Regions from separate parts of the Micromonospora maris AB-18-032 genome, predicted to be linked through region 3. Evidence: riboswitches for the same ligand, from Rfam matches in the RefSeq annotation. Region 3 holds a riboswitch; each other region holds the start of a gene.

Region 1 (2,260 bases), 390 kb from region 3:
GCCGAGCCGGGCCTGGCAGAACTGGCGCACCTGGCCGACCCGCTGACCACACCAACGCCAGGCCCAAGCTCAGTCAGGACAACACTCAGCCGGGTCGGCCGAAGCTGTGGATGGGGCTGGTGTCCATCCGTTTCATCTTCACCGGCTGACCGGCGCGGGAGGCGTGCACCACCCAGCCGTCACCCACGTACATGCCGACGTGGTGCAGATCGCGGTAGTAGAAGACCAGGTCACCCGGGCGTAGGGCGCTGCGGCTGACCGACGCGGTGACCTGACGCTGCCGGGCCGCGTTGTGCGGTAGCGCCACCCCGGCCCGCGCCCAGGCGGCCAGCATCAGACCCGAGCAGTCGTACGCGTGGGGTCCCTCGGCCCCCCACACGTACGGCTTGCCGATCTGGGCGCAGGCGAACTTCACCGCCACCCCCGCCGGCCCGCCCGGATAGCCGGCCGGGCAGGGCGCCGGACGCAGCGGGCCGCCGCCTCCATTGCCGTACGCCCGCAGCCGGAGCCGCTGCAACCGGTCGATCTCGGCGTCGATCTGGCGGCGCTTCTGCGCGAGCTCGGCCTCGGTACGGGCCAACTGGTCGATGGTGCGCTCCAGCCCGGCCTTGGCGGTGGTGAGTTCGTCGCGCAGTTCGCTCGCCTCGCGTACGTCCTGTTGCTGGAAGTGGGCGTAGCGGTTGAGCAGGCCGATCTGCTCCACGACCTCGCCGGGCGACCTGCTGTCCAGCAGGGCGTTGACGGCACCGACCGTGCCGCCCTTGTACGCCCGTGCCGCCAGCGCGCCGACCCGGGTCATCGCCGCGTCGACCTGCTGCTCAAGCGGTGCGATCCGAGCGGCCAGGGCGTCGGCCTCCCGGCGCTTACCGGCGAGATCCTGCCGGGTGGAGTTGTGGCGTTCGATGAGTGGTTCGAGCCGGTTCCAGTCCGCGTCGATCTGGCGCTCGATGGCGTCGACCGTCGGCTCGGCGTGGGCCGCCGTCGCGCCGCCGGTCAGCATGACGGCGGTCGCGGACAGGGCGGCGAGTGCGGTGGTGCAGCGGTACCAGCGGGATCGCGGCGCAGCCGTCGTCGGGCCGGGCGTCGCCGGCCGTGCTGACGGTGGCCGCGGGGCATGGTGTGCCACCGGGCTCCGTACTCCTTCTTCCCGTACCGCCTACCGGGTTAGCTGACGGGTTCGGGCGGGAAGGGAGCGCCCTACCGCGGTGATCGCGGATTCACCCCGGGAACCTGGATCCCCGGCTCGCGCAAGCGACTCGGCGGTGTCGGACCGTTACCGCCCCTGGTGGACGGAACTGCCATCGGACCCGACGATTGCCCAGCGTAGGGACGATCCCCGTCGATACGCAACACATCCACACCATCACTCACGGTGCACAAATCCGACAACGAACAGGGCCCCCGGTCGCTTGACCGAGGGCCCTGGTGATGTTCCTGTCTGCTCGCTCAGCCGGGTCGGCGGAAGCCGGCGATCGGCATCGTGGTGATCGGGGAGACGTTCACCGGCTTGCCCGCTCTGGGTGCGTGCACCATCAGATTGTTGCCCAGATAGAGGCCGACGTGACTCAGGTCACTACGGAAGAAGACCAGATCGCCGGGGCGGGCCTCAGACCTGGAAATGGCCTTGCCCTCGTTCCACTGCGCACCGGTGAAGTGCGTCAGGTAGATGCCGGCGGCCTTGTACGCGTACTGGGTCAGCCCGGAGCAGTCGAACGAGTTCGGGCCGGTGGCACCCCAGACGTACGGCTTGCCGACCTGGGCGCAGGCCACCTTGATGGCGGTGCGGGCCGCCGCGCTGACCACCCCGTTGATGGTCGGGCAGTTGGTGGTCTTGACCGTGGTCACCGGCAGCGACCGCTCAAGTTGCTTGATCTTGGCGTCGATCTGCTTCTTCTTCGCCGCGAGCTGCTTTTCCTTCGCCTCCTGGTCGGCGATCAGCGCGTCGAGCTTGGCCTTCTGCGTGTCGTACTTCTTGCGGACCTTCATCACGCTCTCGAGCTGCTGGCGCTCGTACGCCGCCAGCCGCTCCAGCATGGCCATCTGCTCGCCGAGCAGGTCCGGCTTGGCGTTCAGCAGCACCGCGCCGATTTCCTGGGACGGTCCGTTCACGTAGTACCGCGAGGCGAGGTCCGCCACCCGGTTCATGGCCAGTTCGGCTTCCAGGGCCAGCGGCTGGATCTTCTTCTGCAGGTCGGCCGACTTCTTCCGGTTGACCTTCAGCTGCGACCGCACCTTGTTGTACTGCTCGATGGTGGGCTCA
Region 2 (2,260 bases), 2.0 Mb from region 3:
GCGCTGCTCGACGAGCTGGACACGTTGCTCGGTAAGCCGGTACGCCCGGCCCGAGCCAAGCGGGATCCGTTCCAGCTGGCCGGCGGCGTACGGGAGCTGAGCACCTTCGCCGACCGGCAACGGGCCGCCCGACAGGCCGCCCGCGAGCGTCCGGAGGACTACCGGGACTACGCCCACGTGGTGGTCGACGAGTCGCAGGACGTCTCGCCGATGCAGTGGCGGATGATCGGCCGGCGGGGCCGGTTGGCCTCGTGGACCGTGGTCGGTGACCCGGCGCAGACCGCCTGGACGGGAGATCCGCAGGAGCTGAATCGCGCTCGGGAGCAGGCCCTGGGTCGGCGGCCGCGGCACCGGTTCACCCTCACCACCAACTACCGCAACTCGGCGGAGATCTTCGCGGTGGCGGCCGAGGAGATCCGCCGGGTGTACCCGGATCTTCCGCTGCCCACGGCGGTCCGCTCCACCGGAGTCGACCCGGTGCAACTCGTGGTGCCGGCCGCCGAGTTGACGACGAGCGTGGTGTCGGCCGCGGGCACCCTGCTCGGCGAGGTCGAGGGCACCGTCGGGGTGATCACTCCGGTGCCGTGGCGCGACGAGGTGGCGGGCTGGCTCGATGGCCTCGGCGGCGACCGCCTGCAGGTGGTGACGAGCCTGGAGGCCAAGGGCATGGAGTACGACGCGGTGGTGCTTGTCGCGCCGAGTGAGATCCGCGCGGTGCCCGATTCCGGTGTGCGTACGCTCTACGTCGCGCTGTCCCGGGCCACCCAGCGGCTGACCACGGTCGATGTGGCCACCTGACACCGAGCTACCGCTATTTACCAAAAATGATACTTTCGTCCGATTTCCTGGTGACCGGACGAACACCACGAGTCACACCGGCTGCACGGGTCACAGCAGCACCGGTAGGCTCGGACCCGGCCTCCGCCAGGCGGCACCCACCGGTGCCGGCGGTGGTCGCCGCCTAATCGCCCGCAGGGGCGAGCCGGGGAACCATGTTCCTGGGGTGCATCCGCGCACGCGCGGTAGGGATCTTCCGTCCCGAACCCGTCAGCTAACCCGGTCGGCGGCTGACGGAAGGACATGTGCATGCCAGCAGTGGCAACCGTGAAACCGGCCGCCCGAACGGCGGCCCTGATCTGCGCGGCGCTCGCTCTCGCCGTAGGCGTCGCGCTCGTTCCCGGCCCGGCCGCGGCACACGGGTTACTGGCGGCGGCTCCCGCCGACGTCGGCGACGAGGGGGGCACCCCGGCGCTGCGCGCCCAACTGGAGGCGGCCAGCAAGGGCTACCTCGACGCCAAGGCCGCGCTGGACCGTTCGGTCAAGCGACAGAAGCAACTGGCCGCACAGCTCACCACCACCGAGAACCAACTCACCGAACGCGGTGCGAAGGTCGCCGAGATCGCCGCACAGGCGTACCGCAGCGGCCGGCTCGGTGCGGCGTCAGCGCTGCTCAACAGCGGCTCTCCGGCCGGCTTCATGGACCGGGCGGCGGCGCTGGACGCGGTGGCCGCGAACGAGGAGCGCGCCCTGGGTGAGCTGCGGGCCACCCGCGACGAGGTCAGCAGGACCAAGCAGGCGCTGGACGTGGAGGTCCAGGAGCAGCGCAAGCAGGTCGCGGTGATGGCCAAGCGCAAGGACCAGGCCGAGCGGGCGCTGACCGTGGCCAACGAGCGGGCGGAGGCGGCCGAACGCGCCCAGGCCGCCGAACGCGCCGCCCGCACCCCGAGCCGTGGTGGCGGTTCCAGCCCGACGGCCAAGCCCGCGCCCCGCAACTCGGACGGCTCGTGGCCCTCGGAGTCGTGCAGTGTCAACGACCCGACCCCGGCGAACGGCTGCATCACCCCGCGCACGCTGCACGCGCTCAACCAGGCCAAGGCGGCCGGCTTCACCCGGTACGTCTCCTGCTACCGCTCGGGCGGCTCGGGCGAGCACCCCAAGGGCCGGGCCTGCGACTTCGCCGCGCAGAAGAACGGCTTCGGTGGGGTCGCCACGGGCGGCGACCGGACGTACGGCAACAACCTGGCGGCGTACTTCGTCAACAACGCCGACCGGCTCGCCGTGCTCTACGTGATCTGGTACAAGCAGATCTGGCTGCCCAGCAGCGGCTGGAAGTCCTACAGCGGCGGTCGCGGCGACCCGTCCAGCGACCACACCAACCACGTGCACCTGTCGGTGTACTGACCTGTTCACACGACGCCGCCGGGTGGGACTTCCGCCCGGCGGCGTCGCATCGTGCCCGCGAAACGCCCACACTCCCCGC
Region 3 (2,260 bases):
GTGCTCGGGCACGACTCCTGCGGTGCCGTGCAGGCGGCCCGGGCGGCACTGGCCACTGGCGCGGCCCCCACGGGTCACCTGGGTGCGGTGGTGGACGCCGTGGTGCCCAGCCTGCGCCAGGCGCAGGCCGCCGGGGTGAACGACCTCAACGAGATCGTCGACATTCACATCGCGCAGACCGTGACGGCGATGCTGGGGTCGTCGGCGACGCTGGCCGCCGAGGTCTCCGCCGGGCGTTGCGCGGTGGTCGGCATGTCGTACCGGCTGGCCGCCGGCGAGGTCCGGGCGGTGGCTGCGGAACCGGCGGAGCTGGTCGCCGAGCTCGCGTCCGCCGCCTGACGGCGAGTGCCGGCCCGACAGAGGCACCTGACGGCACCCGCCGGGCCGCCGAGGGCGTCAGCCGACGGACCGAGGGCCGCCCCACCAGACGGCGGGACGGCCCTCGAAGTGATGCCGGACGTGCGCTAGTACATCGAGACGTGCACGTGGTCTGTGTGGTTCGACGGGCCGCTGTAGGAACTCCAGCCGGTCGCCGGGAACCAGATCTGCCGGTTCCAGATCACGTAGTAGACACCCAACCGGTCGGCGTTACGGACCAGGAACGCGGCCAGGTTGTTGCCGTAGATCCGGGTGTCGTTGTTGTACCAGGGCCGGAAACCGCTGTTCTGCAACGACCAGTCACATGCTCGGCCCTTGGGGTGCTCCCACTTGTCACCCGGTCGGTAACAGCCGACGAACCGGTTGAAACCGGCGCGCTTGACCTCCTTGTACATGTGCAGGGTGCGCGCCGTGATGCAGCCGGACGTGGTCGGGTCGTTCTGGTTGCACGATTCGGGCTTCCAGCCGCCGTCGGCTGCCCGGTTGGGACCGGGCCGGGCGACCGGAGAGGTGGCGGCCACCAGGCCGCCGGTGAGACCGACGCCACCGACCAGGCGGAGCGACTTCTCCGCGTCGCTCTTCTTGCGGGCCATGTCGTTGGTCAGCTTCTGCTGCTCGCGTACCTCGGCGTCGAGCGCCAGTTTGGCCGTCTCGGCGCGGCGCTTGACCGCGTTGACCTCACCCAGCTTCTTGCTGTTGACCAGGTTCAACTCGTCGAGCGCGGCGGCGCGGTGGATGAACGAGTCGGGGGCGTTGCTCTGCAACAGCATGGCGATCGCGCCCACCCGGCCGGTCCGGTACGACTGGGTGGCGATCTCGGCGACCTGTGGGGCGAGGGCGTCCAGGTCCGCCTCGGCGCGGCGGACCTCGACGGCGAGCTTGAGCTGCTTCTTCTTGGACTTTTCCAGCTTGGACTTGGCCTTGGTGTAGTCCCGGTTCGTCGCCTCGATCAGCTCGTTGAGCATCGGCGGGTCGTCGTCATGGCCGGCCGGTTTGGGGGGCTTCGGCGCAGCCGCCGCCGGCAGCGGGCCGGCGAAGACGGCGAACGCGGCGAACACGGCCACCACGGGCGTCAACCAGCGGCGTAGGGGTGCCGTCACTGTCTTCCCTTCCATCGACCGCCGACCGGGTTAGCTGACGGGTTCGGGACGGAAGTGGCCCCTACCGCTGGTGCGGATTCACCCCACGTACCTGGGTTCCCGGCTCGCCTGGTGGCGATTGGGCGGTGGCACCGCAGGCGCCGGTGCGCGCCTTCGGCGGTGACCGGCAGTGAGGTTACCCGACGGTCGGTCTGGTCCTCTACGCGCCGAACCCGGCAAGATGTGTCATTTCGTAATCGCACTGGGTGACGAGTGACACGCTTGTCGATCCTTTCGGTCGGCGTGCTCACGTTGAGGAGTGTCACCATGGGGTGTCGGTGCTCCTGTCCGGTTCGGGCCACTCCGAACGGGTGGCGGGGGGCGTGTGACGGGGACGCGGTGTGCTGAGGGCCTGGAGCGTCTCGGCCCGGTCCGTCGCCGGTCGCGGCTGGGCGACGGCCACGTCGTCGGGTGCTCCGGGTGCCGCGTTCGCCCCGGTGCGGCGCCGTCCGGCGGTGGTCACCACCGTGGCCAGGGCGGTGGTCAGCGGTACGGCGGCGATCAGCCCGAGCGTGGCCACCACGCTGCGGACGATCTCCTGGGCGAGGAACTCGCTTGTCACGATCTGACCCAGCGCGCGGGAGTCGGCGGTGAGCAGGAGCAGCAGCGGCAGCGACGCGCCGGCGTACGCCAGCACGATGGTGTTCACCACCGAGGCGATGTGCGCCCGGCCCACCCGGGTCGCCGAGCGGTACAACTCGCGGCGGGACATGTTCGGGTTGGCGTGCGCCAACTCGGTGACC

The links. A riboswitch is a leader RNA that binds a small molecule or an ion and turns the genes downstream of it on or off. The one in region 3 is predicted to bind cyclic di-AMP.
Region 1: linked by a shared signal. The riboswitch ahead of VAB18032_RS00395 (C40 family peptidase) and the one ahead of VAB18032_RS02235 (coiled-coil domain-containing protein) in region 3 are both predicted to bind cyclic di-AMP.
Region 2: linked by a shared signal. The riboswitch ahead of VAB18032_RS22810 (coiled-coil domain-containing protein) and the one ahead of VAB18032_RS02235 (coiled-coil domain-containing protein) in region 3 are both predicted to bind cyclic di-AMP.

What each region holds. Positions count from the first base shown of each region.
Region 1 covers NC_015434.1:78,381-80,640, reverse strand. The annotation lists gene dcd (dCTP deaminase) at 1-46, shown strand, start outside; gene VAB18032_RS00395 (C40 family peptidase) at 86-1,126, opposite strand; cyclic di-AMP (ydaO/yuaA leader) riboswitch at 1,139-1,272, opposite strand; gene VAB18032_RS00390 (C40 family peptidase) at 1,447-2,260, opposite strand, start outside.
Region 2 covers NC_015434.1:5,180,182-5,182,441, forward strand. The annotation lists gene VAB18032_RS22805 (HelD family protein) at 1-798, shown strand, start outside; cyclic di-AMP (ydaO/yuaA leader) riboswitch at 949-1,082, shown strand; gene VAB18032_RS22810 (coiled-coil domain-containing protein) at 1,087-2,181, shown strand.
Region 3 covers NC_015434.1:464,122-466,381, forward strand. The annotation lists gene VAB18032_RS02230 (carbonic anhydrase) at 1-339, shown strand, start outside; gene VAB18032_RS02235 (coiled-coil domain-containing protein) at 465-1,478, opposite strand; cyclic di-AMP (ydaO/yuaA leader) riboswitch at 1,483-1,613, opposite strand; gene VAB18032_RS02240 (YibE/F family protein) at 1,780-2,260, opposite strand, start outside.